Regions from separate parts of the Paenibacillus sp. FSL R7-0297 genome, predicted to be linked through region 3. Evidence: riboswitches for the same ligand, from Rfam matches in the RefSeq annotation. Region 3 holds a riboswitch; each other region holds the start of a gene.
What was found. A riboswitch is a leader RNA that binds a small molecule or an ion and turns the genes downstream of it on or off. The one in region 3 is predicted to bind thiamine pyrophosphate.
Positions count from the first base shown of each region.

Region 1: linked by a shared signal. The riboswitch ahead of MKZ24_RS23170 (ABC transporter ATP-binding protein) and the one ahead of MKZ24_RS27370 (thiamine phosphate synthase) in region 3 are both predicted to bind thiamine pyrophosphate.
Region 2: linked by a shared signal. The riboswitch ahead of MKZ24_RS02420 (ABC transporter substrate-binding protein) and the one ahead of MKZ24_RS27370 (thiamine phosphate synthase) in region 3 are both predicted to bind thiamine pyrophosphate.
Region 4: linked by a shared signal. The riboswitch ahead of thiC (phosphomethylpyrimidine synthase ThiC) and the one ahead of MKZ24_RS27370 (thiamine phosphate synthase) in region 3 are both predicted to bind thiamine pyrophosphate.

Region 1 is NZ_JBBPAQ010000001.1:5,283,000-5,290,999, forward strand. Features, by position in the region: gene MKZ24_RS23140 (S-layer homology domain-containing protein) at 1-9, shown strand, start outside; gene MKZ24_RS23145 (amino acid ABC transporter ATP-binding protein) at 96-845, opposite strand; gene MKZ24_RS23150 (amino acid ABC transporter permease) at 858-1,526, opposite strand; gene MKZ24_RS23155 (amino acid ABC transporter substrate-binding protein) at 1,620-2,474, opposite strand; gene MKZ24_RS23160 (DHA2 family efflux MFS transporter permease subunit) at 2,737-4,257, opposite strand; gene MKZ24_RS23165 (TetR/AcrR family transcriptional regulator) at 4,603-5,268, shown strand; TPP riboswitch at 5,337-5,439, shown strand; gene MKZ24_RS23170 (ABC transporter ATP-binding protein) at 5,552-6,334, shown strand; gene MKZ24_RS23175 (ABC transporter permease) at 6,315-7,091, shown strand; gene MKZ24_RS23180 (ABC transporter substrate-binding protein) at 7,088-8,000, shown strand, end outside.
Region 2 is NZ_JBBPAQ010000001.1:570,325-578,324, reverse strand. Features, by position in the region: gene MKZ24_RS02455 (ABC transporter ATP-binding protein) at 1-357, shown strand, start outside; gene MKZ24_RS02450 (ABC transporter permease) at 357-1,094, shown strand; gene MKZ24_RS02445 (sensor histidine kinase) at 1,101-2,279, shown strand; gene MKZ24_RS02440 (response regulator transcription factor) at 2,276-2,878, shown strand; gene MKZ24_RS02435 (ABC transporter ATP-binding protein) at 3,210-4,055, opposite strand; gene MKZ24_RS02430 (ABC transporter permease) at 4,146-4,907, opposite strand; gene MKZ24_RS02425 (thiamine-binding protein) at 4,904-5,197, opposite strand; gene MKZ24_RS02420 (ABC transporter substrate-binding protein) at 5,251-6,333, opposite strand; TPP riboswitch at 6,465-6,575, opposite strand; gene MKZ24_RS02415 (hypothetical protein) at 6,646-8,000, opposite strand, start outside.
Region 3 is NZ_JBBPAQ010000001.1:6,256,194-6,264,193, forward strand. Features, by position in the region: gene MKZ24_RS27360 (thiazole synthase) at 1-726, opposite strand, end outside; gene thiS (sulfur carrier protein ThiS) at 810-1,013, opposite strand; gene MKZ24_RS27370 (thiamine phosphate synthase) at 1,010-1,672, opposite strand; TPP riboswitch at 1,786-1,888, opposite strand; gene MKZ24_RS27375 (SDR family oxidoreductase) at 2,084-2,956, opposite strand; gene MKZ24_RS27380 (NUDIX hydrolase) at 3,165-3,593, shown strand; gene MKZ24_RS27385 (amidohydrolase family protein) at 3,697-4,851, shown strand; gene MKZ24_RS27390 (hypothetical protein) at 4,902-5,075, opposite strand; gene MKZ24_RS27395 (hypothetical protein) at 5,252-5,677, opposite strand; gene mdh (malate dehydrogenase) at 5,773-6,714, opposite strand; gene icd (NADP-dependent isocitrate dehydrogenase) at 6,880-8,000, opposite strand, start outside.
Region 4 is NZ_JBBPAQ010000001.1:926,519-934,518, forward strand. Features, by position in the region: gene MKZ24_RS03850 (class I SAM-dependent methyltransferase) at 1-268, opposite strand, end outside; gene thiC (phosphomethylpyrimidine synthase ThiC) at 434-2,128, opposite strand; TPP riboswitch at 2,297-2,403, opposite strand; gene trxB (thioredoxin-disulfide reductase) at 2,476-3,429, opposite strand; gene MKZ24_RS03865 (tetratricopeptide repeat protein) at 3,493-5,238, opposite strand; gene MKZ24_RS03870 (ribose-phosphate diphosphokinase) at 5,484-6,431, opposite strand; gene hisJ (histidinol-phosphatase HisJ) at 6,454-7,281, opposite strand; gene hisIE (bifunctional phosphoribosyl-AMP cyclohydrolase/phosphoribosyl-ATP diphosphatase HisIE) at 7,296-8,000, opposite strand, start outside.

The sequences.
Region 1 (8,000 bases), 970 kb from region 3:
CAGAACTAACTAATGGCTGAGTAAATTCACAAGCGGAAAAGGCAGTCCAGGATTCCCCTCCCGGACTGCCTTTTTGCGTTATTGCTTAAACAAGCTTAGACTTCTCCGCTGAGCCGGTTCAGGAACTGCAGGGCGCGCGGATTCTTCGTCTGCTCCAGCACCTGCTGCGGAGTTCCCTGCTCCAGAATGACCCCGTTATCCATTAAGATGATCCGGTCGGCCACATCGGCCGCGAATTTCATCTCATGGGTAACAATGACCATCGTCATTCCTTCCCGGGCCAGCTGCTTGATGACCTTCAGCACCTCACCGACCAGCTCCGGATCGAGCGCCGAGGTTGGCTCATCGAACAGCAGCACCTCCGGCTCGACCGCCATCGCCCGGGCAATCGCCACACGCTGCTGCTGGCCGCCGGACAGCTGATGCGGATAGGTATCCGCCTTGTCGGCCAGCCCTACCTTGTCCAGCAGGGCAAGCGCCTTCGTTCTGGCTTCCTCCCTGGAACGCTTCTGAACGGTCACCTGGCCCTCCATTACATTACCGAGCGCCGTCATATGCGGGAACAGATTGTAGGACTGGAAGACCATTCCCGTCTGCTGGCGAAGAGACAGCACGGTACGCTGTGGAATTTTGCCGCCGGGAGTGAAATCCAGCTTAATATTATTCAGAGCCAGGCTGCCCTTGTCGGGAGTCTCCAGCAGGTTGAAGCAGCGCAGCAGGGTGGTTTTGCCGGAGCCGGAAGGTCCGATAATGACCATCACCTGGCCATGCTCAACGGTAAGATCAACCCCCTTCAAGACCTGCAGCGGACCGAAGGATTTATGTAAATCACGTATTTCAATCATGGGTATGCCTCCTTAACTGGCCGAATACCGGTCCAGCCGCTTCTCCAGGTATTTCTGCAGCACCGATAATACTGAGCAAAATAACAGATAGAATAAACCCGCTTCGCAATACAACAGCAGCGGTTCATAGGTGGTGGCTGTAATTTGCTGAGCTTTTCTGAACATTTCTACATATGTGATGCTTGCTGCAAGTGATGTATCCTTCACCAGACTAATAAATGAATTGGATAATGGCGGAACCGATACCCGGGCAGCTTGAGGCAGAATCACCCGCCGCAAAGCCTGTCCACGGCTCATACCGACGGAGAAGGCAGCCTCCCATTGCCCTTTATGTATGGAGAGAATAGCCGCCCGGACAATTTCCGAGGAGTATGCCCCGACACTAAGGGTGAAGCCAATCACAGCTGCGATGAACGGATCAAGCACAATACCTACCGTAGGCAGCCCGTAGAAAATAATAAACAGCTGAAGCAGCAGCGGTGTTCCGCGGATGACCCAGACGTAGAAGCCGGCAATCAGCTTCGGAATTCTCCAGGAAGAGAGCCGCACAAGCGCAGTAATTACAGCAAGTGTAAGCCCAAGTGCAAAGGAGACCAAGGTCAGCGGAATGGTAAAAGCCACCCCGGCTTTGAACAGAGGCAGCAGTGAATCGAGAAATATTTGTATTTTGCGGTCATCCATCGTTCTGACATCCTTCTTGGAACGGCAAGGCGGAAGCAACCAGCTCCGCCCTGTGTCCATAAGTTATTTGAGACTGCCGTCAAGCAGGCAAGCTTATTTCGATACATTAGCTCCGAAGTACTTCTCGGAAATCTTCAGATATGTGCCATCATCATGCATGGCAGTCAGCGCTTCATTCACTGCCTGCACAAGCTCATCGTTACCCTTCAGGAAGACCGCTGCACTATACGAGCCTTCTGCAATCTCATCAACCTTCTTGATCTTGATATCAGGCTTCTGCTTCTTCAGATCCAGGAAGGACAAGCCGTCATTGACGGTTGCATCAATCCGGCCGGAGGTCAGCAGATCAATTGCCTGATTGAAGCCTTCGGTGGATACAATCTCTGCACCGTTATCCGTTGCAATCTGTCCGAGGTTACTTGTCAGGGACTGGCCGGCTTTCTTGCCCTTGAGGTCCGCGAATGATTTGATATCTTCATTATCTTCACTGACGATCAGCACAGCCTTGGATACGATATACGGGTCGGAGAAATCATATTTCACTTTGCGCTCATCCGTAATGGAAACTTCGTTGAAGATCGTATCGAACCGCTTGGCATCCATGCCGGCAAAAATACCGTCCCACTGAGTCTCGATAAACTCGGCTTCCACGCCCAGACGTTTAGTTACTTCTTCAGCAATTTCCACATCGAAACCGGTCAGCTTGCCGTCGGCATCATGATATGTGAACGGGGCATAGGTGCCTTCTGTTCCGATACGCAGCTTGCCGCTGGCTTTGACAGCTTCCAGACTATTCTGCTCAGCAGGTGCTGCACTATCAGTAGCCGCCGCAGTCGGTTCAGCCGCCGCATTGCCGCCTGTTGCTGAATTATTGTTATTGTTGTTGCCGCATGCCGCAACCACGGCCATGGTCAGGAGCAGCATAATTGTCAGACTAAGTTTTTTCATAAGATTAATCCCCTCTCATCTCTCTTTATGTTCCGGACTTGCCAGCAAAATGAATCGTAACACTGAGCTGTTACATCCGTCAATAACTTTTTCCGATAATAAACATCGGATTTATGTTATATAGGTTTTTGATAGTTTAGCTTGCCCCGAAATTGCATTTCTACATCAGTGGAAGACAAACTAAATGATCCACAACGCAAAACAGCGACCCTCCAGTAACGGAGAATCGCCGCCTTACTTCTTATGAATGTGAATGCACCTATTAACCGTGCATGATTTCAGGCAACGCTTTCTCCCTGGAGCCTCCGCTTTCTGGTTTGCGGCCCCTGCGCAGCAGCAGTCCAAGGACGGCGCCGCCTAAAGCTACAAAAATCATAATGTGGAAGGTGTCGGCAAAGCCTTGGGCCAATACAGTCTGCTTGGCCAGCTGCAGGGCTTCCTTCGAGACTCCGTCCACCGTCTGCCCGGCAGCGGCTGCCGCCTCCTGCATTTCAAGACCACGCGCGGAGGTTCTGGCCGTCAGAATCGTAACCAGTGTTGACACTGCAAGTGAGTTAATGACCTGCTGCATGGAGTTGGTGAGTGAGGTTACCCGGTTGACCAGATTGCCTGGCGCCTTGTTCAGCAGATGCGTATTCATCGGCATCATCATCATCCCCATCCCTGCACCGCACATGATTAGCGGAAGAATGAGATCACGGCTCTGGGTGGTCAGATCGACATGGGAATACTGAAACAATGCGCCAGAGACCAGACTGAGTCCGCAAACCACCAGCCAGCGCACCCCGATCCGGTCGAACAGAATTCCGGCAATCGGCATCATCAGCCCGGAAGCAATGGCCTGCGGCAGCAGGGTCAATCCGGTATCAAATGCGCCGAAGCCGCGGGCCTGCTGCAGAAACTGCGGCAGTAGAAATAAAGCACCATATAAGCCGAACTGGGCGATCCACTGCACGATAATTCCGGTGGTGAAATCCACGGATTTCAGAATCCGCAGCTCCAGTAAAGGGGTCCTGGAACGCAGCTCGGCAATGACAAAGGCAATCAGTGCAACAGCTCCCAGAGATAACCCGATTAGCGTTTTGTCCGAGGTCCAGCTCTGCGCACCCTGACTTACACCGTAAGTGAGTGAAGCAAAAGCCAGCGGTCCGAGCACCATTCCGAATTTATCCATGCCGGGAACGGTGTTCTTCGCCGCATTCGGCAGCTTTCGCAGCCCGATCAGCACACAGATAATACCGATGGGGATATTAATCAGGAAGATCCAGCGCCAGGAGTGGTATTCCACCAGCCAGCCTGACAATACAGGACCAATCGCGGGTGCGAACAGCACGGGAATCCCCATAATTCCCATAACAACGCCGACTTTACTCTTGGGAGCCAGTCTGTACACATAAGCCATCCCGACCGGGAGCACACAGCCCCCTCCGAGACCCTGCAATACCCGGAATACGACCAGCCATTCTGCACTGCTTGGCGTTGCACACAGAATGGAGCCGATCGTAAACACAATAACAGCTGTCAAAAAGACGTTCTTAGCCCCGAACCGGTCAGACAGCCAGCCTGACAGCGGAATGACCGAAGCCTGCGCCAGCATATACCCGGTTACAACCCACTGCAGCGTATGCAGGTCTGTATTGAAATCCACCACTAGTCTGGACAATGCCACATTCATTGCGGTACTGTCCAGCACAACCATAAATACGCCGGCAATAATAGCCAGCAGCGGAACTAGAATGCCGGATAACCGGAAATCGGCATCCTGCTTCAAGGTCTGATTCATACTCCTTCTCCTCCTGAATTGTCCGCAGTCAGCTACGTTGACCTGCGGGCAGGTTTGTCTATATAATTAGTGAACGGACAATTGTCCGTTATCGCATTTCATAGTCTACGGACAATTGTCCGATGTGTCAATTGTTTTACATAATTTCCTGTAAACAACACACAAGTTACCAGTGAATTACTTCGGGCTAGCGGAATACGTCAATTCCCCCTCACTTGATTCGTTACCGGCAGTATAGAGATTTATTAGAACTCACTGTAGGCATAAATGTTGTTTATTTTGCAGCTTTGATTCATGGATAGCCGGGTATCCGGATGGATTGTTGTATGACTGAAAGGGGATATTATGAAAAAAACAGAAACGGAAGTTGAACCTGTAACATCAGCAGCTCCCGAGAACACAGGGCACGCAGATAACGCTGCAAAAGAACCCGCCGATCCTTATATGCAGCGGATACTCGAAGCGGCCCGCCAGCTGTTCACCGAGAGCGGCCTCGAAGCTGTCAGTATGTACGGCATCGCCAAACGGGCCGGCATAGGACAGGGATCGCTGTACCGCCGCTTCACCGATAAGGGCGAAATCTGTTCGGCTCTGCTGCTGGACAGCACCGAGCAGTTTCTGTCGGGGATGGAACAGCAGCTTGCTGCCAGCGCCGGTGAAACGGCTGCCCTCGCGCATCTGCAGAGCAGCATTGAGCAGGTCGTTGGTTTCATTGAGCAATATGCGGAGCTCTTGAATATGATCAAATCTGAATTCACAGGCAAGAAGCAGCTTACCCAGTTCGAACATCCTTTTTTCCAGCGGCTCGGGAGGATTATGAGTGAACTTCTGCACCGCGCATCCGCGAATGGAGAGATTATCGGGATTGATCCCCGCTTCGCTGCCACAGCACTTATCTCTGTACTTAGTCCCGATCTTTACCTGTATGAACAGAAACGGAACGGATCCTCCAAAGAGGAAATCTCGCAGGGAATTGTTGCATTGTTCATAACCGGCCTCTCCAAGCGCTGAGTACAGGCTCTTTACAAGCGGAGGAATTATGGTATATTAAGTAGCAATTACGAATTCAATAGCACCTGTTATTTCACTAGGGGAGTCGGCCGACTGAGACGGAGCTTAAGCTCCGGACCCTTGGAACCTGATCTGGATCATACCAGCGGAGGGAAGTGGAGCAGAATGTATCAGCGGTTCCGCGTCTTTGCAAACTGACTGTACCTTCAGACCCATTCATTTCCTCCGGAAATGGATGGGTCTTTCTTGTTTTCGTAGCGTAATCACTTTTCCCTAAGGAGGCTTGCTTCTCCATCCTATGATCAACATCGCGAACCTGTCCTATTCTTTCGGCGCAGCTTCAAGGGCTCCGGTCTTCTCCGAAATCTCCATGAAGGTCCGCCGCGGGGAGTTCATCTCCGTCGTGGGGGCCAGCGGCTGCGGCAAAAGCACGCTGTTCAAGATTATCGCCGGCCTGCTGGAACCCGGCAGCGGCGAGGTTGCACTGCACGGGCAACCGTCCAAAAACACCTCGGAGCGGCTCGGCCAGGTCGGATATATGCCGCAGCGGGATCTCCTGCTGCCGTGGAGAACCGTGCTGGACAATTGCCTGCTGCCCTGGGAACTGAAGCGGAGCGGCTCCAAAGAGGAAGCCGTTATCCAGATTCGCAGCATGCTGCAGCAGTTCGGCCTTGGTGAGACCGGGGCTGCGTATCCGCATGAGCTGTCGGGCGGCATGCGCCAGCGGGTTGCGGTGCTCCGCACCCTTGCCGCCGGGAATGAGCTGCTCCTGCTGGACGAGCCGTTCGGGGCGTTGGACGCCATAACCAAGCGGGAGCTTCACCGCTGGCTGCTGGAATTATGGTCGGGACTGGAGAAGACTGTGCTGTTCATTACCCATGACCTTGAAGAAGCGCTTCTGCTTAGCGACCGCATCTATCTGATGACCGGCGGTGCCGGGGGCGGTATGCAGGAGTTCATCACCGGTCTCCCCCGTCCCAGACATCACAGTCTGAATTACGAACCGCAGTTTGTTGCCCTGCGGAAGGAGTTGGAGCTGAAGCTGTATGACAACCGTCTTTTATAGAAGATTGCTGCGGGAATACAGCCCGGCTATTCTGCTCGTGCTGCTGATCCTTGCAGTCTGGGAAACGGTGTCCCGGCTGGGGCTGATTCCTCCGTTCATCCTGCCGGCCCCCACTGCCATCTGGAGCGCTCTGATGGAGGAGCGGCGTCTGCTCTTCGGTGTGCACCTGCCCGCAACGCTGCTTGAGGTACTAACAGGCTTCGCTCTGTCCGTCTTCTGCGGCAGTCTGCTGGGAACGGGCATGCATCTATTCAGGCCGATGGCCAAGGCGCTGTATCCGCTGCTGATTATCAGCCAGACGATTCCGCTGGTTGCCCTCTCTCCCCTGTTTATCATGTGGTTCGGCTACACCTTGTGGAGTAAGGTCGCCGTAGTGTTCCTGACCGCCTTCTTCCCGGTGGTTGTCGGCACCTACGACGGGCTGGGCAAGAATACGGAGCAGTACCGCGAGCTGTTGTTGACGCTTGGCGCGAACCGCTGGCAGATTCTCCGCAAGGCTGCTGTTCCGCTGGCCCTGCCGTCCTTTTTCTCCGGACTGAAGCTGTCGGTAGTGTACTGTGTCATAGGCGCTACCATCGGCGAATGGCTGGGTGGCAGCCAGGGGCTCGGTTACTTCAGCCGGAGAATGGCCGGCAATCTGCAGAGTGCCGAGATGTTTGCCGCTGTTGTGCTGCTGTCCGCTCTTGGGATCACTCTGTTTCTTTGTATTGCTACGCTTGAGAAGTTATTTTTGAAGAAAAGAGGACGTTATTCATGACTCCAATCCGCTATACCCGTTATCTCTACCCCCGTAGTGCTCAACCTTATAAGTTGCTGCCTTATGTACTGCTACTGTCTGTTCTTTTGGTTCTGCCCGGCTGCGCCGGCAATAACGGGCCGACTGGCTCCGGCTCATCATTGGCATCATCCGCTCCGGCGGCAGCCGCAGACGGTACAGCCCATAAGCTGACGATCATGCTCGACTGGTATCCGAATGCCGTTCATTCCTTTTTGTATGCAGCTCAGAGTGAGGGGTATTTTGCCGAAGAGGGGCTTGATGTTGAGATACAGATGCCTGCCGACAGCAACGACGCGCTGAAGCTGGTAGCTGCCGGACAAGTCGATCTGGCCCTCAGCTACCAGCCGCAGGTGCTGATGGCCCGGGGAGAGCAGATTCCGGTCAAATCCGTCGCCGCTCTGGTACGGCATCCCCTGAACCATCTCATGGTTTCCGCAGACAGCGGAATAACCCGCCCCGGAGAGCTCTCAGGCAAGCAAGCCGGTTACTCCTCCATTCCGCTGTATGAAGCCATGCTGCACACTATGATCCAAACCGATGGCGGCGATCCCGCCTCCCTGAAGCTGATTGACGTTGGCTTTGAGCTTATCCCTGCCCTCTCCACCGGGCGTGTGGATGGAATTATGGGCGGCTTCATCAACCATGAGCAGCTGATATTAGAACAGGAAGGCCATCCTGTGCGTTCGTTCAATCCGGTAGACTACGGGGTTCCTGATTATTATGAGCTGGTGCTGGTCGCAAGTGACCAGGGTCTACAGGATTCCTCGGCATATTTCCAAAAGTTCATGAATGCTGCGCGCAAGGGTCAGCAATTCGTCACTAAGCAGCCGGAGCAGGCGCTGAAGCTTCTGCTGGAGCATCAGGATGCCACCGCACCGCTTGATGAAG
Region 2 (8,000 bases), 5.7 Mb from region 3:
ACCCACTATCTGCAGGAGGCGGAGGACACCGCAGACCGGATTCTGCTGTTCAGCCGCGGCGCCCTTGTGGCAGACGGCAGCCCGGAGGAGATTAAGGCCAGGATCGTGAGTAAGTCAGTATCCTTCCTGCCGCTCAGCGATCCGGCGGTGCTGCGCGGACAGCTGCTGGAGCTGCCTGAGGTTGAAGCCTGCTACGAGAAGAACGGACGGCTGCATGTAACGACGGAGAATACGGATGAGGCGCTGCGGGCTATTTTTACAGGCGGACTGGCGGTGAAGGATGTTGTGATTGATCAAGGGAAGCTGGATGAAGCGTTCGAGCAGTTGACTATGAGCCAGGAGGCGGCGGTATGCTGATGAAACAAATGATGGCCCAGTGCAAAGCGGAGCTGCTGCGGATTATCCGCAATCCCTATTACGTGTTCTGGTCGCTGCTAATGCCGATTATGTTCTATTTCATCTTCACAAGAGTGGTCAATACAGGGACAGACGATACGCAGGAGTGGCAGGCGCATTACCTGATGTCGATGGCCGCCTTCAGCGTGATGGGCTCGGCGATCATGACCCTCGGCATCCGGCTGGTGCAGGAGCGGACCCAGGGCTGGAATACGTTCATCCGCATTACCCCGCTGCCGGGTACTGTTTATTTTCTGGGTAAAATGTTTGGCCAGATGGTGATGCATCTGTTCTCGGTGCTGTGTATTTTCGCTGCGGGATATCTGATCAACGGGGTGTCGCTGACTGCAGGACAATGGCTGCTTAGCGGCCTGTGGCTGCTCGCAGGCTCGCTGCCTTTTCTGGCGCTGGGGACAATTATTGGCTCAATGAAGCGGGTGGATACGGCGAGCGGGGTGAGCAATGTGCTCTATATGGCGCTGGCGGTGGCCGGAGGGATGTGGATGCCTCTGGATATTATGCCGGATGCAATGCAGCGGATCGGCCGCTGGCTGCCTTCCTATAATTACGGAGACGGTGCCTGGGAGATTGTGGGCGGAGGGGTTCCGCAGTGGAATTCCGTGCTGCTATTGCTCGGATACCTGGCAGTTTTTATGCTATTATCGGTCTATATCCGAAAAAAACAGGAAGCGGTGTAATGTACAATGGCTCTTAAGCAGTTTCGGTTATTTCCGCGCAGGTTTGGTTACTACCCTTTTATCTGGCTGATCTATCTGGTATTCCCGATCTTAAATCTTCAGGGCTATAGCGGATACAAATTACTGGGGGGATATGCGCTGGTGGTGATTTTCACGGTCACCTACCGTCAACTCTACTGGACAGAGGGCAAGACCTACTCGGCCTGGCTGGGACTGCAAATGCTGCTGATCGCAGTGTTATGTATAGTGTACAGCCCTTTCAATTTCTATATGGGCTTCTTCACAAGCAATTTTGTCGGCTGGTATACCGATCTGCGCAGGTTCAAACGGGCCTTTGCTGTGTTCACGATGATGGTTGTCGGTCTGGCACTGCTGTCTTTTAGCAAGTTGTACGGTACAGAATGGCTATTCCTGTTTCCCTTTGTCATGATGATGCTGATTACTCCTTTTGGCATCCGCTCCATGAACCGCCGGCGGATGCTGGAGAAGGAGCTGGACCAGGCGAATGAGGTCATCAGGGAGATGGTCAAACGCGAGGAGCGGATGCGTATCGCCCGTGATCTGCACGACACGATGGGGCATACGTTGTCGCTGATTACGCTGAAAAGCCAGCTGGTCGAGAAGCTGGCCGTCAAGAATCCCGAACGGGCGCAGGCGGAAGCGCGGGAGATCCAGCGCACTTCACGTGCTGCGCTGCGGCAGGTGCGGGAGCTGGTCTCGGAGATGCGCGCGGTCTCTGTGGCCGAAGAACTGGCGGAGGCCGGGGAGATGCTGCGCAGCGCGGAGATTGGGCTTGAAGTGGACGGAGATGCAGCGCTCCCGGGCGTATCAGACCTGACGCAGAATATTCTCAGCCTCTGCATCAAGGAAGCCGTCACCAATATTGTGAAGCATAGCGGTGCAGACCTGTGCCGGATTGGCATTGAGATGACGGCTGGAGAGGTACGGATTACGGTGGAGGATAACGGAGTTGGAGTCGGGCTGCAGGACGGGCGAGCTGAGGGAGCAGCGCACCGCCGGGACGGCAACGGAATGAAAGGGATGGCCGAGCGGTTGGCCCTGATTGACGGTTCTCTGACCTTGGGCCCGGGAACGGGCAGTGGCATAGGAACAGGAACAGGAACATTGTTAGCTGTGGTGACGCCAAGAATAGTTAAGGATAGAAAGGACGGGGAAACGGCATGATCAGCATCGTAATTGCCGAGGATCAGCGGCTACTGCGCGGAGCGATGGCTTCACTGCTCGATTTGGAGGATGATATCGAGGTTGCCGGGGAAGCCGGAGACGGGGCAGAGGCACTGGCCCTGATTGAACGCCTTCAGCCGGATGTATGTCTGATGGATATTGAGATGCCGCTGATGAGCGGTCTGGAGGTTGCGGAGATCCTGAAATCGCGGGGCTGTGCCACCAAAATCATCATCCTGACGACCTTCGCCCGCCCCGGTTATTTCGAGCGGGGCGTGAAGGCCGGGATTCAGGGCTACCTGCTGAAGGATGAGCCGGTGGACAAGCTGGCGGAGGCAATCCGCCGGGTGATGGGCGGGCACCGGGAGGTGTCCCCCGAGCTGGTCTTCGGCAGCCTGCGGGAAGAGAACCCGCTGTCGGACCGGGAGCGGGAGATTCTGAAGCTGGCCGGCGCGGGCCGGAGTGCCGGGGAGATCGCCTCGGCGCTGCATCTATCCTACGGTACCGTCCGCAATTACATCTCGGAGATTCTCGGCAAGCTGGAAGTGAAGAGCCGGATTGAGGCGGTGCGGTTGGCTGAGGAGAAGGGCTGGATGTAGGGCGGGTACTTGATGAATTGAGCTTCTTAAGCTCACATGGAATAGGCATTATGTTGTACGAAGTGCAATTCTGTTCACCGTTAATAGGGTGTTTGAGAGAATTGTTGTACGGAATACAGCAATTCTCCCGCTATGCCGCTTGGAAGAAGGAGAAATGCTGCCTTTTGTACAACAATCTTGAATCAGGGGCCGGGATAAGGAGGGGAATGTTGTATTTAGTGCAGGATTTCTCCGGAATTCCGGAAAATGCGCCCCCCACCGCAAACGGCAGGTTCATTGGAAATGTGAATAGCTAGGTTCAGCATACATGGGCCGAATAGCGGCGACTCCGTCAAAGGCTCTTGGCCTGCTCCTCGCGCATCCACACCGAGAGCTGGCGCTTGAGCTGCAGGAACTCCGGTGCATCGGTGATTTCATCGCGGCGCGGACGCGGGAACGGCACATCGACGGTGTGCAGGACAGAGCCGGGACGTCCGGAGAAGACATAGATGCGGCTGGAGAGCAGCAGCGCTTCTTCGATGTTGTGGGTGATGAACAGCACGGAGCGGCGGTTCTCCTCCCACAGCTCCAGCAGCCAGCGCTGCATCTGCTCGCGCGTCAGCGCATCGAGTGCACTGAACGGCTCGTCCAGCAGCATCAGCTCCTGCGGAGCGAGCATGGCCCGCAGGAAGGCGGCCCGTTGCTGCATGCCGCCGGACAGCATATGCGGATAAGCGCGCTCGAATCCGCCCAGGCCGACCTTGGCCAGCCAGTGGCGCGCGGCTTCGCGGGCCTGCGGCTGAGGCGCGCCCTGCAGCTCGGCGCCGAGCAGGACGTTGTCCTCTATGCTCCGCCACGGGAACAGCGCGGGCTGCTGCGGCATATAGCTGATCTTGCCGCGCTGCCCGGTAACCGGGACGCCGTCCATGCTGACGGTTCCGGCATCCGGCAGCGTCAGGCCGCCGATAATATGGAACAGGGTGCTTTTGCCGCAGCCGGAAGGGCCGACAATGGAGACGAATTCCTGCGGCTCGACGGTCAGCGACACCTCATCCAGCACATGCGTCTCCCGGCGGCGGTGCGTGAACGACTTGGAGACGCTGCTGACTTCAAGCGCAGGCGGTGCGCTTTTGGCCTCGTCAAGGCTGCTGCCGGGGACGTCCTTCTTGAGCTGTACGGTATTCGTGAGTGGAGACACTTCGGTCAGCTCCTTCTGTATAGAAATCTTTGTACTTAAGCTTTGTCTCTAACGTTCTCAGTATAGCGGTGCGTTGTTACCCTATGCGCGTTAAGCTTCCTTGCGCGGCTTCCAGCGCACGAGCCACCGCTCCAGCAGGGCAATCAGCGCGAACAGCACCAGACTCAGCAGCACAATAATGACAATGGCCACGAACATCCGGTCCGTGCGGTAAGAGGCCTTTTGCAGCAGCATATAATAGCCGATCCCTTTGTCCGCGCCGATCCACTCGGCAACCACTGCGCCCATGACGGCATAGGTCGCGGAGATTTTGAGCCCTGAGAACAGGGAGGGCAGGGAGCCGGGAAGCTCCAGCTTGGTGAAGATCTGCCAGTTGCTTGCGCCGGCCATTTTCATATAGTTCAACATTACCCGGTCGCTTTGCGCCAGCCCGCCCATGGCCGCTACAGCAACCGGGAAGAAGCAGACGAGGGTGATCAGGACGATTTTGGGCAGCAGGCCGAAGCCGAACCAGATAATCAGCAGCGGTCCAAGGGCAATGGAGGGCACATTCTGGCTGAGGATCAGCAGCGGATAGAGTGCTCTTTTGAGCCAGGGCAGCAGATGGAGCAGCAGGGCGACAATGAGGCCGATGCCGGTGCCGACCGGGAAGCCGATCAGGGTCAGGCGCAGCGTTGCGGCCGTATGCGCCCAGATCCCGGAGGCGTTGCCGCGTGATTCACGCGCGATATCGGACGGGCTCGGCAGCTGCCAGGCCGGGATATGGAACACCGATACCGCAATTTGCCATGCGCCCAGAAAAAAGATGACCGCCACAAGGGGCGGCCAGATTTGTCTCCAGGTGCTTCTCACGGCCGGTATTTCTCCGTCAGCTTGTCCATGCTAATACCGCTGGGATTATGGGCGATCTTGATCTGGGAGATCACGCTCGGGCTGCCGGAGGCAATCAGTGCCTCATGCATCTGACGTACAACTTCCAGCAGCTCCTTGAGCTCGCCTTCCATGGTAGTATCAAGCGGATTCACCTGGTGCTTGACCCCCGACTTCTGAATTACCTCAATCGCAGTGTCCACGTAAGGGATCGAATCCTCATTGTTTGGAGTCTTGGGAATTACCTGAATGCTAAGCAGTGTATTAGCCATTTATTATTCATTCCTCTCATGTAAGTTAGGGTCAGTATTATTCCACCCGGTGTTTACTGGCCTTCCGGCAAAAATTCATTCGTAAATGTACTTGCGGCATCCAGCGGTTTGTCCAGCAGCTTCAGGCCGTACATCCACTCTGCGTAATTCTGCCAGATTTCAAGCTTCTGCTCCCCCCAGCGGGCGGCATCGTCCTTGTATTTCGGGCTGAGCCATTTCTGGCTGGCCAGCACCAGCTCGGGATCAAGATCAGGCACTGCATCGGACAGGACTGTGGCCGCCTCTTCCGGATGATCGATCGCGTATTGATATCCTTTCGACGTAGCTTTGAGGAAAGCCTTCACCACTTCCGGATGCTCGGCAATTTCCTTCTCACTGGTGGTCAGCACCGGTGTGTAGTAATCCAGCTGCGGCGCATAATCCTTCAGGTACAGCATATCCAGCGGCTCGCCGCGCAGTTCGGCTTCGATCCCGGTCCAGGCGTAGAAGATCCAGGCAAAGTCGATATCGCGTTTCACCGCAGTGAAGAAGTCGGCTTCACCAATGTTTACCAGCTTCACTTTTTTGACATCTCCGCCTTCCGGATCCATGATCGCTTTCATGGCCGCTTCTTCCGCAGGAGAGCCCCAGCCTCCGTAGGTTTTGCCTTCGAAGTCTTTCGGCGTCTTAATATTGCGGTCCTTCGGAGCGGCAAAGCCGGAGGTATTATGCTGAATGATAGCGGCGATGGATACGAGCGGCACATCCTGCAGGCGGGCCAGGGTGAGCGCCTCCTGTGCACTGATGCCAAACTGGGCTTCACCGGAAGTAACCATCGTGTCAGACCCGGCAGCGCCAGGCTGCACAATCTCTACATCCAGACCTTCCTCAGCGTAATACCCCAGCTCCTTGGCGGCATACAGGCCGGTGTGATTCGTGTTCGGCGTCCAGTCCAGCGCAATCTTAACCGGGGTAAGCTCTATAGGCGCGTCGGTGGTACTGGCGGCTGCGGTTGCTTCAGGTGTAGCGGTGCTGCTCCCGGCGGCAGGTGTGCTGCCTCCGGCATTTCCTGCGTTACTGTTTCCGCCCCCGCATCCGGCTATCGCAATAACCAGCATAGAGCTGAGCAGCAGCGGTAATACTTTTTTGACTCCCATTTCTCTTCTCTCTCCTTCCAGCAATCCCTGGTCTTCCAAAATTCAGAGTAACCCATACCAAAAAGCGCCCCGGAGACCGGGACGCCAGTTACTTGCGCAAGGTGAGCTCAACTTCAGGCCTATGAAGGGGCTCGGGGTTGAATGAAGATTCCTACGCTGGCATTATCCAGATCAGGTATAAGGGTCAGTATCTTGTGGGATACAATCTCAGCCGGCCAATTCCAGCACCCCTGGTTCTATGAAGTTCACGGGTATTGCTATGTTCTTACGGTGTATTATAGACGCCAGCTTCCTGGTTGTCCAGCCTCCCCCTCAATCCCTATCATAGAACCGCTTCTTACGGCGGCTGCGTATTCCGTTCCACACCTCTCTCAGCGTCAGGCCCAGACTGACTGCGATCCCGGAGAAGGTGAGGAACAGCGCCAGGTACTCAAACGCAGAGTACTCCAGCATTTTGCTCCAATCGATCGGTGCCTTCAAGTCCTCAATGACCTGATTCATCCCGTAAATCCCGCTTATTACCGTAAATACAGTCAGGACCATCAGCAGCGTATCCCGGCGTTTGGCCTGGAATTTATCCTGATACTGGAACAGGTCATTCAAGGTCATCTTCACTTCATCGAACAGGGCGTCGTTGCCGTAAACCTTGCGCAGCTGGAAGAAGATCTCCCGTCCCTGCGACTGCGAAATCAGCTCCAGAAAGTAGAACTTGGCCGAGAACTTATTAATCAGGAAGATCAGATTCTCGATCTCGTCATAATCGTGGTTGATGCGCAGCCGGGAATGCAGATTGGCCAGCTTCAGCAGCACGATTTTATGAAAAACACTCAGCAGAAGCCCATAATAATACTCCCCGTACATCTGGTTAATCAACGGGGTGGCGATGTCAGATTCGGCCCGGCTCAGGCAGCAGAAGGTCTGCTCATTGGTCATATAATAGGTGTCCGGCCCCCAGCGGCTGTAGCAATGTTCAGAGGTGTACTGCTCGATATATTCGGGATCGCTGGCACTGGTATAAGGCTTGCCCTCCATACTCAGCCCATCCAGCTGGGAGGCACGGTAGCGCAGCAGGGTACTGATCTCCTCCGATTCTTCTTCGCGGTTGAAGCCGTAGAAAGCCTGCACCAGCATCCGTTCGTCCACGAAAAAAGGCAAGGTCTCGAAATACGCGCCATCGATCTCCGCAGGGTCGAGAAACGGCTCCAGCCCGGCAATCAGATTCTTGAATACGAAATCCTCCACCTGGCCGAAAGACTTCTTATGACAATGGATAAAGGACTGCTTATCCTGGTAGGATACGTCCTCCAGTGTACGGAAGCGGTCGGCGAATTCCAGCGCAGTGCTGAAGGAGAGATGCTCTTCTTCAATAGCCGTTCTTATGGTCAGGAAGCCCAAATCAAACGGACAGAGGAACACATCCGTGGACAGCACGCGGAAATTTACGGATTGAAACGGCATTTCAAGCTGGCACTGCAGATTGTTCACCCGGGAAAAGCGGCGGAAGGAATCAGCATCCTTCTCACGCGGAAAGAGGACATGAGCGGCGAACGGCAGGTAGCTGCGCTCCATTCTCTCATGGGAGACGCAGTAGCCCTCCCCGTAATAGGCATGCTCAAGATCCTTGTTATCGAGAAAAAAACGCGTAAACCCGTCCTGCTGCAGACGCT
Region 3 (8,000 bases):
TGTCTCTTCCACCGGACCCAGCCCGGCCAGATAGGCCTTCCGCCCCGCCGACACCGCTTCGCGGAATGCCTCCGCCATCAGCTGCGGGTCCCGGGCGGTGGCAATTGCCGTGTTCAGCAGCACAGCGGCTGCGCCCATTTCCATCGCCTCAGCAGCTTCGGAGGGTCTGCCAATACCAGCATCCACGATGATGGGCAGACCCGTTTCTGATATCAGAATCCGGATCAGCTCCTTGGTCTGCAGCCCGCGGTTAGAGCCGATTGGCGCTCCCAGCGGCATGACGGCTGCAGCTCCGGCCGCCTTCAGCCGGAGTGCGGCTGACAGATCAGGACTCATGTAGGGCAGAACAACGAAACCCTCAGCAGCTAAGATTTCCGTGGCTCTGATCGTCTCGGTATTATCAGGCAGCAGATATTTCTGATCATTGATAACCTCAATCTTCACCCAGTCTCCCAGCCCCGCTGACCTTGCCAGCCTGGCAATGCGTACCGCTTCCTCTGCGGTGCGTGCACCAGAGGTATTGGGCAGCAGGGTCATGTGGGAAGGAATATGGCTGATGATATTCTCCTTGCTCTCCGGATCTACCCGGCGCAGGGCAACCGTAATAACCTGTGATCCCGAGCGGGCAATCACTTCGGGAATAAGGGTGTTGCGGCTGTATTTTCCGGTCCCGATGAACAGTCTGCTCGTTATAGTAACTCCTCCAATTACCAATGGATCTTGCATCATATCGCCTCCTGTGATAAGTCACTGCCTTAAGCTAAATTACGTATCTGCATTGTTCCGTCTGCTGCGCGTGCAAGGCCCGCCTAGCCTCCGCCGACAAAATGAACCAGTTCAACATGGTCCCCCTCATCCAGAAAGGTATCTCCATAAGCATCCCTGCCGACAATCTCACCATTCAGCTCCACAATAACCAGCTTCCCGGTCCACTCCGGGCGGGCCAGAAGATCAGCCAGAGTCCGGCAGCTCTCTTCATACCTTCCGCTGCGTCCGTTAACAGTCAAATTCATTCCTGTTCACCTCCTTTGCCCGGTGCGGGGGCTTCATTCAGGACTTCAGCACACGCTGCGGCCTGAACGGATGATCTGTAGGCCTCAGCGGCGCCAGCAGGGTCCGTCGCTCCGCATATCCCGGACATTACGGCTATTCCGGCAGCACCCTTTGACAGAACTGACCTGGTATTGCCCGGTGTGATGCCTCCGATGGCAATCAACGGTATACTGCTGCAGCGGACGGCCACTTCCAACTGCGCCAGGCCCCGTTCCCGCTGTCCGGGCTTGCAGGCCGTGGGGAATACATGTCCATACAGACAGAAGTCCGCTCCCTGCCGTCCAGCGCGTGCCGCTTCCTCCTGGGAATGCACCGACCTGCCCAGCCGCAGGCCCGGGGCAATGCCGCGCGCCCCGGCAGGCGGCAGACTGTGCCAGGCCAATTGGACGCCGGCTGCCCCTGCTGCCAAAGCCACATCTATCCGGTCATTAATGACCAGCTTAGAGGGCGGAACCCCCGCTTGCAGCAACCGCTCTGCGGCAGCCAGAAGCTCCTGTGCGGACAGAGCTTTTTCCCGGAGATGGATATAATCCACCATGGGATGTACAGCAGCAGCCAGTTTGGCATACTGCTCCGGATTCAGCCTCCCGTCCGAGATCAAATGGATTTCTTTCAACACCTTCACCTCCCCCTCTATACGGCATTCCGGAAAATACAAAAAGACCGCCCCCTGTATCAGGAAGCAGTCCGGAATATAAGCAGGAATACCGGGTAAGCCGTTACCCCCGCTGCATTATTCATTCTCCACTTCCCTACGCTGGTATAAACCAGATCAGGTTCAAAGGGTCCGAACAGATATGTTCGTCTCAGCCTTGCGGCACCCCTAGTGATCGTTCATATTCTATTGTTCTTGCAGTTTGTATATTAGCATATTATTCCTGTAAGAGCTATTCTTTAATAGATTCAGTTATTAAATCCAGCAGGTTTAAGCGGCAAAAAAGCCAGCCTTCCGGCTGACTTTTCATCTGTTTGAACCTTTGATGCCTTAAACCTGTATAAACTTATCCGGCTTACAAAGCAGTGCCCATGGTCAGCCGTTAACGATCTCGCCACCGTTCACATGCATGACCTGACCGCTCACATAAGAGGAATCGTCAGAAGCCAGATATACATAGGCCGGCGCCAGCTCTTCCGGCTGTCCCGGACGCTTCATCGGCTGGGTGCCGCCGAATTCACTAACCTTCTTCGCGTCAAACGTAGACGGAATCAGCGGCGTCCAGATCGGTCCCGGTGCTACCGCGTTCACGCGGATACCTTTGTCCGCCAGATTCATCGACAGGGAGCGGGTGAAGCTGAGAATCGCTCCTTTGGTGGACGAATAGTCCAGCAGCTGCGGGCTGCCACGGTACGCCGTAATCGATGTGGTGTTGATGATCGTGGAGCCTTTTTTCAGATGGGGCATCGCTGCCTTGGTCAGATAGAACATGGAGAATATATTCGTCCGGAACGTCCGCTCCAGCTGCTCGGCGGTAATGTCCTCAATCTTATCCTGCGGATGCTGCTCTGCCGCATTGTTAATCAGGATGTCCAGCTTGCCGAGTCCCTCAATGGTTTTATTAATCAGATCCTGACAGAAGGCCTCAACTCCGATATCACCGGAGATCAGAATACACTTCCGCCCCTCCTGCTCCACCTGGCGTTTGGTTTCTTCCGCATCTTCATGCTCATTCAGATAGGATATCACTACATCCGCCCCTTCTTTGGCAAAATGAACGGCGACGGCACGACCGATTCCGCTGTCCCCTCCGGTAATGAGCGCGGCCTTGCCCAGCAGCTTGCCTGCTGCCTTGTAAGCCGAGGTTTCAAACTCCGGAAGCGGGTTCATCTCGCTTTCAATTCCGGGCTGCTGGTCCTGTACCTGTGGAGGCAGGGTTTTGACGGGTTGTTTGCTGGTGTCTGGCATAATCCATTCTCCTTTCGCTGTACCGTTATACTGTTTTACTAATCATGTTAGGATGGCTAAAAGTCTGGTGTTTATGCATCATACTTACCTAGCAAAAAACGCTTTACGTTATTTTACTTACCACATAGGGCAGCCGGCCAAACAGAAAATCTTCAGTCCAACGCGTTCCCCGGTGCATTATAGAGCCTGCAGAAGGAGAGTTATCCTCATGTCCAAAAAATCAAAAACCATCATCGTTGCCGACAAAGGTGTCATCCTGTACCAGGGCAGAATCCTCCTCGTCAAGCGGGCTGCCGCCGATTCTGCAGGTGCCGGAAGCTGGGAATGTGCCGGAGGCAAAATCGAATTCGGTGAAAGCCTGGAGGCTGCACTGGAAAGAGAAATTCTTGAGGAAACCGGACTTTCGTTTACGACAGAACGTATCCTTTACGCGGTAACCCTGCTCACGGACCCTGCAAGACAGGTAGTGATTATCACCTATTTATGCCGTGCAGCCCGTGACGAAATCCAGCTCTCGGAAGAGCATACCGATTACCGCTGGTGCACTTTAAGTGAATTACTCACCCTGCTGACGCCCCAGATTATCACTGACTTTCAGGAACACGGCATTTTTGAGCTGGAAGGGTTGATACGGTAAGTAATGAACGGTTTCTATGAGAATATTATATATATCCGGACATTTTTATATCCTATACTTTCTCTTGGAAGTCTTCAGTCTTCACGGGAGGGTCAGTTCTGCCATGGGAAATGAAAATGAAATTATACGATTGACTAACGCGACGTTAATCGACGGAACCGGGCGTCCGCCGCTGTACAACGCGAGCATTGAAATTGTTAATGGCCGGTTCGGTACGGTTGCCGGGCAAGGGAGCAGCAGGCTGGAGCATAACCCAGTCACGGTGATAGATCTTGAGGGGCTTGTCGTCCTGCCGGGATTTATTCATACCCATGCACACACCGGCTTCAAATTCATTAATAACGAGCCGCTTCACGGGTACCACAAGGAATATTTAGCTGCCTGCCTCTCAGAAGGAATAACCACGATCCGTGACGAGGGGATGACAACTGCAGCAACGCTTGATGACGTGATGGTACATACAAAAGCGCTGGACCGCAGATCTTTTCCCCGAATAATCACAACCGGCAAAGTCTTCACGGCTCCCGGCGGGTATGGCGGGCAGGCCCCTATCGGAGTTGGAAGTGCGGATGAAGCCAGATTGAAGGTCCGCGAGGTATTAGAACAAGGGATACATTGTATCAAAACAGCGCTGGAAGACGGTTATGATCCCGGGACAATCGGACTGCCGCAGCTGAATCAGGAGCTTCTGGAGAGTATCTGCCGGGAAGCCCGGAGCATGGGTGCTTATGTGTCTGCTCATGTAACCAGCTCGCATAACCTTCAGATACTGGTAAATGCGGGAATTAACGATGCTGCGCATATGATTTACGACCGGCTGGACGATGACCTGATCCGGCAAATGGTAGCCTCCAATATCCGGATCGTTCCCACGCTCACTGTAGCGAAGATGTTTCAGGACAAATTCGGCGCTCCGCTGTTAGAACAAGGACAAGATAATGTCCGTAGATTCATCCAGGCTGGCGGAGAGATTGGCCTCGGGGATGATTTTATTGAAGAAATAAGCCCGTGGTACAGGCTTGGAATGCCCTGGGAGGAAATCCGTTTGTTAGGCGAAGCCGGTCTCACCCCGATGCAGATTATCACAGCCGCCACTTCAACCGGTGCGAAGATCTGCAATCTGGCACATGAGATTGGAACAATTGAACCTGGCAAGAAGGCGGATCTGTTTGTGATTGAGGGCGACCCGCTTAAGGATATAGCCAGTCTCCGGAAAGTCAGATTTGTGATGATGGACGGCAGGATCGTATCGAAATAGAGGTATCTCGTTTGATTACAGGCCGCTTTCCACGAGGAAAATGGCCTTTTTTATTTTATATGCCCAGTATGGTTCTCTGCAGTCCTGTCTATAGCTGATCCGCCGCTGCCTTCAATGCAATAATCTTGTTCGCCGCCGTTACCTCCAGCAGGGCCTTCTACGCATCCGTCAGCTACACTTGGCCCGGTTACCTCCACGGAGGCACCTTGTGTTCGATTTTTCACATACATTGTCCCTCCTTTGGCCCATCTTCCGGGGAATTCAGCGGGGGTCCTGAGACAAGAACATATCGTCCTTCAGACGGATCTGATTCAGTGTCATACACAACAAAAAGCCCTGACAGCCTAAGCTGCCAGAGCCTCTGATACTCCCGGTCCTTCCTAATAAATCAGAGCCAGGTTTAAATAAGGCGCCGGTACACCATGAAAAAGATCATGATAACCAGAACGACCATCAGCAGCAGGCTCATGGTCCGGATCTTGGCGGTTTCGGCAGAGACATCACGGTTCTCCCGCATTCCGGCCGCAGCCAGGCGCAGAGGTCTACTCATGATGCCGCCAAGCGCAAACATCGCTAGGAGCAGCACAACTACAACGATCATCCAGGCGACAGAATAGTCACCCTTGGACATCATATAGCCTCCGGTCAACAGCTGGATAACTAGTCCATACTGGGCAAAGCGGTTGAATCCGCCGATGGCACTCAAGGTGCCTTCCTTTGCAGGGGAAGACAGCTTCGCCGTCCCGCTCAGAATAAACGGCAATACCAGATAGAAGCCAAGCGCCAGTGTGCCGATCATATGCAGGAAATAGAAAATACGGTCCATACCAATCTCCTCCGTTTACATTATAGGATTAAGCAGAAGCAAAGTCCCGATTCAGCTTGCAAAAGGGGGCTTCAGCAGCTGCCGGCTAACGTTAGTTACACAGTTACTGCTGATGTGACCGCACGTACAGAATCGGCTGATTTATCCAGAGCCGCCTTCTCTTCTGCCGTAAGCTCCAGCTCGAAGATCTTCTCGATGCCATCTGCACCCAGGAGTGCCGGGATACCCATGAACAAATTATCGTATCCGTATTCACCTTCCAGCAGGGCGATTACCGGAATAATCCGTTTCTTGTCCTTGAGGATTGCTTCCGTCATCTGAACCAGTGACGCTGCAGGCGCATAATAAGCGCTGCCGTTACCCAGCAGGCTGACAATTTCACCGCCGCCGACACGGGTACGCTGCACAATCTCAGCGATGCGTTCCGCTGGGATCAGCGTGTCGATCGGAATACCGCCAACACTGGAATAACGCACAAGCGGAACCATATCATCCCCATGGCCGCCCAGCACGAAACCGCGTACATCTTCAACCGAAACATTAAGCTCCTGGGCGATGAATGTACAGTAACGCGCGGTATCGAGTACGCCGGATTGTCCGATTACGCGATTCTTCGGAAAGCCGAGCGCATTGTAAGCTACATAAGTCATCGCATCGACCGGATTGCTCAGAATGATCACGATAGACTCGGGGGCCACCCGTTTCACGTTCTCGCAGACCGACTTCACGATACCCGCATTGGTGTTGACCAGGTCATCACGGCTCATGCCGGGCTTACGTGCAATCCCTGCCGTAATAATGACGATATCGGAATCGGCTGCATCTTCATAGCTTGAAGTTCCGGTGATCTGGGCATCGAATTTCTGCACAGGCCCGGCTTCCAGCATATCGAGCGCTTTACCCCTGGTCGGATTCTCGAGCTGAGGAATATCGAGCAGCACTACATTGCCAAGCTCCTTCTGGGCAAGCATAAGCGCCGTAGTCGCGCCGGTGAAGCCGGCACCTACGACAGTGATTTTATAACGTTTGATGGCCACAGGAAGACCTCCTAAAGGTTGGATAGCATACACTTCGTTCATTTCACTTCGCAAGACTGCCCCGGAGCATGAACCAATGATGTTGAATGGGCAGGCGGATGCACAAGCATAAGTATAAGCTGCACGTGTGTGCAGCTTATACTTGTTAAATACCGGTTAGTCTGCTTACAGATTGCTGATAATCTCGTCAGCAAAGGCGGAACATTTCAGCTCTGTAGCGCCTTCCATTTGGCGGGCAAAGTCATAAGTAACCGTCTTGTTGTTAATGGCGGTGCTCATTCCCTTGTAGATCAGGTCAGCTGCTTCCTGCCAGCCCAGATGCTCAAGCAGCATAACGCCGGAGAGAATAACCGAACCCGGATTCACAACATCCTTATCCGCATACTTAGGTGCGGTACCATGAGTAGCTTCAAAAATAGCATGTCCCGTAAGATAGTTAATGTTCGCTCCCGGAGCGATACCGATGCCGCCGATTTGCGCAGCCAGTGCGTCGGAGAGGTAATCCCCGTTCAGGTTCAGCGTCGCAATGACATCGAAATCGGTCGGGCGGGTCAATACCTGCTGCAGAGCAATGTCGGCGATAGCGTCCTTGACAATAACTTTGCCGGCTGCTTCAGCTTCCTTCTGGGCAGCATTCGCCGCAGCTTCACCCTCACGTTCCTTGATGACATCATATTGGTTCCAGGTGAAGACCTTGTCGCCGAACTCCTGTTCAGCCACTTCGTAGCCCCAGTTCTTAAATGCGCCTTCGGTGAATTTCATGATATTGCCTTTGTGAACCAGCGTCACACTCTTGCGTCCGTGCTTGATGGCATACTCAACCGCAGAACGTACCAGGCGTTTCGAGCCTTCCTCGGAGACAGGTTTAATGCCGATACCGGAGGTTTCCGGGAAGCGGATCTTGTTCACGCCCATTTCCTTCTGCAGGAACTCGATAACCTTCTTCACTTCAGCGGAACCTTCCTGGTATTCAATTCCGGCATAGATATCTTCAGTATTCTCACGGAAAATAACCATATCCACCAGCTCCGGATGCTTCACCGGTGAAGGAACACCGTCAAAATAACGTACTGGACGCAGACATACATACAGGTCCAGCTCCTGGCGCAGCGCCACATTCAGAGAGCGGATACCGCCTCCGATCGGAGTTGTCAGCGGGCCTTTGATGGCTACAATATACTCGCGGATTGCTTCCAGAGTGTCATTCGGCAGCCATTCACCATATGTATTGAAGGCTTTCTCGCCGGCAAAAACTTCGTACCAGGCAATCTGCTTCGCGCCGCCGT
Region 4 (8,000 bases), 5.3 Mb from region 3:
CGTTTTTATCCCTATGCTTCTGTCTTCCCAATTCCGCCAGTTGTGGGCCCGGTTCAATACATAGCAGCTCATACCCGCGGTCCAGGAATAATTCGGAGGCTTTACCGCTCCCGGCACCGATCTCAAGAATTCTGGACTCCTTAGTCAGAGAGGCTTCTTGTACAATCTGCTCAATCAGGGCGAATGGATAACTGGGTCTATACCTATCATAGTATTCAGCCGCTTCATTGAAACGTTCGCTTTCCTTGAGCCAGTCTTTGTTCCTCATTCGATTCACTCCCTATACTTGGATAATGCTATTTACGCCAACGGTTGTGCATGGTTTCACATAATAGGGAGAAGAATCTTGTGCTATTCGCGCATAAGAAAAGCTGCCCTCACGCCTTTTACAGCATGGGACAGCAGGGAAATAGCTATACGAGACTTGCCTTTTTTACAGCGACCTGCTCAATCTGTAGGAATTACGGATATCATGCGAAATCCGCATGCTGCAGAATTTAGGACCGCACATAGAGCAGAAATGAGCTTGCTTCGCCCCCTCCGCAGGAAGCGTCTCATCATGATACTCCAGCGCCCTTTCCGGGTCCAGAGAGAGATGGAACTGGTCTCGCCAGCGAAACTCGAACCGCGCCTTGGACAGCGCATTATCCCTGTCCTGTGCACCCGGATGCCCCTTGGCGAGGTCTGCGGCATGTGCAGCAATCTTGTAGGTAATGACTCCCTCGCGCACGTCATTCTTGTTAGGCAGACCTAAATGCTCCTTGGGTGTAACGTAACACAGCATAGCCGTCCCGAACCAGCCGATCATCGCCGCCCCGATGGCTGAAGTGATATGATCATAACCGGGTGCAATATCGGTAGTCAACGGGCCAAGAGTATAAAATGGGGCTTCCCGGCAAATCTCGAGCTGCTTGTCCATATTTTCCTTAATCTTGTGCATCGGCACATGCCCCGGACCCTCAACCATTACCTGAACGTCATGCTTCCATGCCAAGGCTGTCAGCTCTCCCAGCGTCTCCAGCTCAGCGAATTGTGCTTCGTCATTGGCATCTGCAATAGAACCCGGACGCAATCCGTCCCCCAGAGAGAAGGCCACATCATACGTCTTCATAATCTCACATATAGCTTCAAAGTGTGTGTATAGAAAGTTCTCCTGCTGATGGGCAAGGCACCAAGCGGCCATAATCGAGCCGCCCCGTGATACGATTCCTGTCATTCTTCCGGCTGTTAACGGAATATAGCTCTTCAAGACTCCGGCATGAATGGTGAAGTAATCCACACCCTGCTCCGCCTGCTCAATCAGCGTGTCGCGATAGAGCTCCCAGGTTAAATCCTCGGCTATGCCGTTCACCTTTTCGAGCGCCTGGTATAAGGGCACCGTGCCGACAGGCACAGGAGAATTGCGTATAATCCATTCACGGGTGGTATGAATCTTAGAGCCGGTGGAGAGGTCCATGATAGTGTCTGCCCCCCAGCGGGTCGCCCACCGCATCTTCTCCACTTCCTCCTCAATAGAAGAAGACACCGCAGAATTTCCGATGTTCGCATTGATCTTCACCAGGAAGTTACGGCCAATAATCATCGGCTCGCTCTCGGGGTGATTGATGTTGGCCGGAATAATGGCCCGTCCGGCGGCTACCTCATCCCTTACGAATTCCGGCCGGGTATTCTCGCGGATCGCGATATACTCCATCTCCGGTGTAATGATCCCTTGACGCGCATAATACAGCTGGGTAACATTGCGGCCCGCACGTGCCCGCAGGGGGCTCCGCTGCAGCCCTGGATAAGCTTCTTCGGGTGGCCCACCCCTGCGGATTCCATTATCCTCCGGCTGCACAGCTCTTCCGGTGTATTCCTCCGAATCGCCACGCTCCGCAATCCAGCCTAAACGGTGCGGCGGCAGCCCCCTCCGAATGTCAGCTTCTTGCGCAGCATCGGTGTAAATTCCGCTGGTGTCATAGACACGAAGCGGTTCGTTCTCCTCTTCCCCGGCAACGCCCTCCGTTCTGCTGAGGCTGATCTCCCGCATCGGAACCTGAATATCCAGGCGCGAGCCCTCTACATACACTTTGCGGCTTGCAGGAAATCGGGAAAGGTCCACCTCTTCGTTCTTCATCATTTCTGGCATTCTAATCTCCTCCTCTTCGCTCTATGAGCCAATCAGATAAGATTTCACGCAGCAGACTGAGCCGAAGAATCATGTATAGCACAAGGCATACGAATTCTTGCAAGTCAAAAAGCCGCTCCACCTGGAGCGGCTTTATCAAAGGAACAGCCCAATAAGACTGTATTCAAAAAAGGTCCGACTCCACTTTCCTACGCTGGTATGATCCAGATCAGGTTCAAGGGTCCGGAAATTCACTTTTCCCGTCTCAGCCTATTCAGGCTCCCCTAGTGGGTATCTTATCTAATTAAATACATTCTACTGGTATAGGTTTTTTTTGTAAACCCGTCAATAACAAGAACCTTCTCCGGTTATTTATCGAGCGATTCGCTCCAGTCATGCACCATCGTGCCTTCCAGGAACTTCTCGGCATCCATGGCGGCCATACAGCCGGTTCCGGCTGCCGATATAGCTTGACGGTAACGCGTATCCTGCACGTCGCCGCAAGCGAATACACCGGGAATATTCGTCTCTGTGGTGCCCGGATTAACCACTATATAGCCATTGGCATCGGTGTTAATCTGCCCGCCTAAGAAAGCGGTATTCGGTGTATGTCCGATAGCGACAAATACACCATCCGCTTCCACCAGCTCCGTAAGTCCCGTCTCATTGTTAAGGACGGTGATGCCCTTAACCCCGGTATCACCAACGGTTACCTCCAGCGGCGTGCGGTTCAGTGCCCATGACACCTTGCTGTTGTCGCGCGCGCGGTCCTGCATGATCTTCGAAGCACGCAGCTCCGGACGGCGGTGAACCAGCGTTACGCTGGAAGCAAAGCGGGTCAGGAAGCTGGCTTCCTCCATCGCAGAGTCGCCGCCGCCGACCACGACAATTTTTTTGTTACGGAAAAAGAATCCATCACAGGTCGCACAGGTGCTGACCCCGCGTCCTACATTCTCCTGCTCACCCGGGATACCCAGGTATCTGGCGGAGGCGCCGGTCGAAATAATGACCGACTCCGCTTCCAGCACACCCATTCCGTCTACAGTCACCTTGAACGGACGCTGCGAGAAGTCCACCGACTCTACCCAGCCATTCTTGAATTCAGCGCCGAAGCGTTCGGCCTGCTTACGCATGTTGTCCATCAGATCAGGACCCAGAATTCCTTCAGGGAAGCCTGGAAAGTTCTCCACTTCTGTCGTCGTTGTCAGCTGTCCTCCCGGCTGCAAGCCTTCAATTACGAGCGGGCTCAGGTTCGCACGCGCCAGATAAATCGCGGCAGTCAGCCCGGCCGGGCCTGTTCCGATTACAATCGTTTTGTACATTACATTGGCCTCCTTACAAGTAGGTGTGAGAAACATATAGATTCTTATATTTGAAAAAAGGATTCAAATATTATTGGTGGACGGCGACAAGCCGTCCGTTCCCGGCAGCATGCCCTGGGTGTCGCATTCATTATCGATCCGCCGTGCATAGCGGCTTACCATGGAGACCGAGACGCCGTAACGCTGTGCCGCCTCGCGGAAGGTGACCGGACGCCCGTGCAGCCTGGCAGTCAGGTACTCCAGTGCCGCACACCAGCCGCCGTCATTGCGGAATAACGGTACATCCGGATACAGGCTGCCGATGAACTGCTTCCAGATAAACTCTGCATCCTTCTTCTGCGCAGCATCATACCTCCGGTCCATCATGGCCACCGTATGATCGATAATCCGCTGCCAGTCTTCCTTCCATTCAGCAGGGCCCTTGGGGCTGGAAGCCGCTTGCACCTGCTCTTCTTCAGGAGCTGCTGCTTCCAGATTCTCTCCAATCAGCCGCTGCAGGCTGAACAGCGCCGCCTCCTGCAGCCGGTCCTCCTGGAGCGGCTGATGCTCCAGAACTCCGCGCAGTACCTCGGACATCTCCTCATCCTCAATCCAGCGCAACGCTTCGGTCACCTGCAGCTTCGTGGAGGAATCACCGTAGCGCAGCGCCCAGAAGAACGAGGCGCGCAGCAGCGGATTGTTCCGTACTTCTTCGGTGAACTTGCCTGTATTCCCCTTCCACTGCTTGAGCTGCTCCTGGAAAGGCAATTGGTAATTATAGCTGACCGCAGGCATGGGTCTGTCTTCTCCACGGGCTTGCTGGAGCTGGGACAGGAAGAATGCCGGCACGGCCGACTCAGGGTCCAGCTTCGCAGCCTGTCTCCAGCAGCGCAGCGCTTCAGTGTAGAGGCCGCTGTTGCTGGCCGCTGCTGCGCAGTAATGATAGAGGCCGGCGTCCCCGGCGACCTCTTCATCCTTCAGCAGACGCCGGAAGTGGCTGTACGCTGCGGTATGCCTGCCCAGGATACCCATCGTGGTGGCCATTTTGAATACATGCTCCTGATGAAAAGGCACAGTGGCCTCAAGCATGCCCAGCAGAGAATCCAGCTGCTCCTTGTCACCTGCATACTGCAGGAAAATCGCCATATTGCATAGCGCATGCAGATTGCCGGGGTCCTGCTTCAGCACCTCGTTCAGGCATTCCTTCGCTTTGGCAAACCGGCCCATATAGAAATAAGCGAGGGCCAGGTTATTGTGCGCAGCCAGAAAGTCCGGTGAGGCCGCAATGATCTCTTCCAGCAGCTCTACGGCCTGGGGAAACTTGCCCTCCTCCAGCAGACTGCGGGCCCGGTCATGCTCGACCACACCCTCACGGCTACGGATCCGCACAAGCGGAGCAGGACGGTTCAGCTCATATTGCAGCAGCTCCATCAGCTCTTCGGATTCAGCCATGAACTCGCCGCTGGCATCCTCCTCCAGATACGTGACCAGCGAACGCTCCGCCTCTTCAAAGCTTTCCATATTGGCGTAATTATTAGCCATATAGAAATGGCATTCGGTCATTGCGGGATCAATCTTCTCCAGTACATGGGTCAGAATCTCATTAGATGCTGTGTAATTACCCATCTCAGATAATATACCCGCCATGTTGCAATGATTCACCGGATTATCCGGCTCATATTCAACAGCTTTGCGAAAATTCTTTAATGCCTTATCATATTGAAAGCGGTCAAGCGACCGTACGGCTCTTTCAAAGAAAAAATTGGCATCCAGAGTGACCGGAATCACATTACCGCTGTCCGTATCATTCTCTGAAGTTTTCTCAATCATGGAAGCAAGGCACCTCCCTTTGTAAGCTTCCCTAGCCTAACGAAAAATAGGAGAGCGGTATCAAATATATACCCATACTCCCTGTCTTAAGTGTTCTTTTCGTTTCCATTTATGGACTTGGCTGTCTTCTTCACACAGTATACCACATGTGGAAGTGAGATTCTCAACCTGAGAGGAGAGTTAAGGGGAGGTAAAAGCTTGAAAAGTTGCTGCTGCAGCATAACTGTAAAAAAGAAACGCAGGGACTATATCCCCGCGTCTCTAAATAGCTTGTCTATGGAACCGCCTTCGATGATAATGCGTGTGGCCTCTGCCAGCATAGGTGCAACAGAGAGCACCGAGAATCTGCTGGAATGCTCATCCGGCAGCGCAATAGAATCCGTGACGACAATTTCGTCGATATTGGGATGATCCATCCGCTCCAGCGCGTCTCCGGAGAACAGCCCGTGCGTGGCACAGACGATGCTGTTCCGGGCCCCGCGCTCCTTCAGCCCTTCTACCACATTGACGATCGTGGTTCCCGTATCAATAAGATCCTCAATAATAATCGGCGTTCTTCCCTCCACATCTCCGATGACATGGGTAATTACCGATTCGTTATGGGCCGGACGTTTCTTGATCATGATGGCAAACGGAGAGTCCAGCCGGCTGGCCAGCTTCTCGGCCATGGAGGCGCGGCCCGCGTCGGGTGATACGACTACCAGGTCGGAGAGGCCTTTGATCTTCAAATAACCGCTGATCAGATCAAGCGCAGTCAGATGATCCACGGGAATGTTGAAGAATCCCTGGATAGCCGCTGCATGCAGGTCAATAGTTATCACGCGGGTAGCTCCTGCAGTGGTCAGCACATCGGCAACCATTTTGGCCGAGATTGGCTCACGCGGTGCAGATTTGCGCTCCTGCCGGGCATACCCGTAATAAGGAACGATAATATTTACTGTTCTTGCCGATGCGCGTTTGGCCGCGTCGATCATGACCAGCAGCTCTACAAACAGCTCGTTAATCGGATGAGCCAGGGATTGCACCAAAAATACGTCGCAGTTCCGGATGCTCTCTTCATAATGCACATAAATCTCGCCGCTCTTGAAACGTGTCAGCTTAATCAGGCCCAGCGGTGCGCCAAGGCGCTCCGCAATATCAGCGGCCAGCTTCGGATTCGACGAACCGGAAAAAATACGTAATTGATGATGCATAGTACCCTCCTGGGATTATAATTTATACTTCGAACGGAACGGATGTGCGGCGGCGTCCTTCGAACACAGCCAGTTCACGGAAGCCCGTGCGCCACAGCATTTCCCGCGCCTCCTGTAAGCCGTCTCCCAGCTTCAAAGGGTCATGGGCGTCAGAGCCCACGGTGAGCGGAATGCCGAGCGCAAGCGCCTGCTGAAGCACATGCTCCGCCGGGAACATCTCGGCACAAGGCTTAGTGAGCCCCGAAGCATTCAGCTCCATCGCGATTCCGCTGCCGGATATAACCTTAAGCGTCTCCAGCTCCAGTGCTCTGGCCTCGTCTCTTCCTTCCGGAGTCTGCGGCCCGTAACCGAACCTTTTGATGACATCCATATGTCCTATAATATCATATAATCCCGATAACGCCGACTTCTGTACTGCATCATAATATCGGCGGTAGACGCTCATCACGTCCTGGCCTTCCCAGCCATGGGTCTGCCGGTGGTCCGTAATATCCCATTCCCCGAGAAAATGCACCGACCCGATCAGATAGTCCCACGGATAAGGTGCTAAAAGCTCGCGGATCTGCTCTTCATATCCCTCGATATAATCCGCTTCAAGCCCCACCCGCAGCTCAATCGTTCCGCGGTAGCGCTCCTTCAGCGTAAGACATTCCTCTACATAACGCGGAAGCTCCGCAAGCGGCATAGCCATCTCGGGATAATAGTGCTCCGGATCTACATGGATAAGCGGCAGATGATCGGACAGTCCAAGCTGCTGCAGCCCGAGCGCTATGCCGCGCTGCACATACTCTTCAAGCTTCCCTACGGCATGGCCGCAGCGCTCATGGTGGGTATGGTAATCAATACGCATGCTGAACCTTCCTCCTAGTCCCGGCGAGGCCGTTCATGGCGGGCACTCAGCTCTTCCAGAATCTCATCCAGCGGAAGCTTCCGTTCCTGCAGCAGGACCAGTAAATGATAGATCAGATCGCTGACTTCAAGGCGAAGCTCGGCATTATCTTTATTTTTGGCGGCGATAATGGTTTCGGAGGCTTCTTCACCGACCTTCTTGAGAATCTTGTCGACGCCCTTATCGAACAGATAAGTAGTGTACGCTCCTTCCGGACGGTTCACTTCCCGCTCAGCAATTACGCGCTCCAGCTCACCCAGTACAGCAAAGCGGTCATCGCCTGCTGCTGCGGAGTTAACTGTACCTCCAGCTGCTTCAGCTGTTGCCGGTGAATCGAGGGGAATCTCGCGGAAGAAGCAGCTGTTCTCACCCGTATGGCAGGCCGGTCCTTCCGGCACAACTTTCACCAGTAGCGTATCGCTGTCACAATCGTAATGGATCGAGGTGATGGCCTGGGTATTGCCGGAGGTTCCGCCCTTATGCCAGAGCTCACTACGCGAACGGCTCCAGAACCAGGTCTGGCCGCTCTCGAGTGACAGCCGTAGTGACTCCGGATTCATATAGGCGAACATTAATACTTCCAGGGTACGGGCATCCTGTACCACTGCCGGCAGCAGGCCGGCTTCATTCCAGCGGATACCTGACAATGCCTCCTGCTGGATCTGCGCTATGTCTTTCTT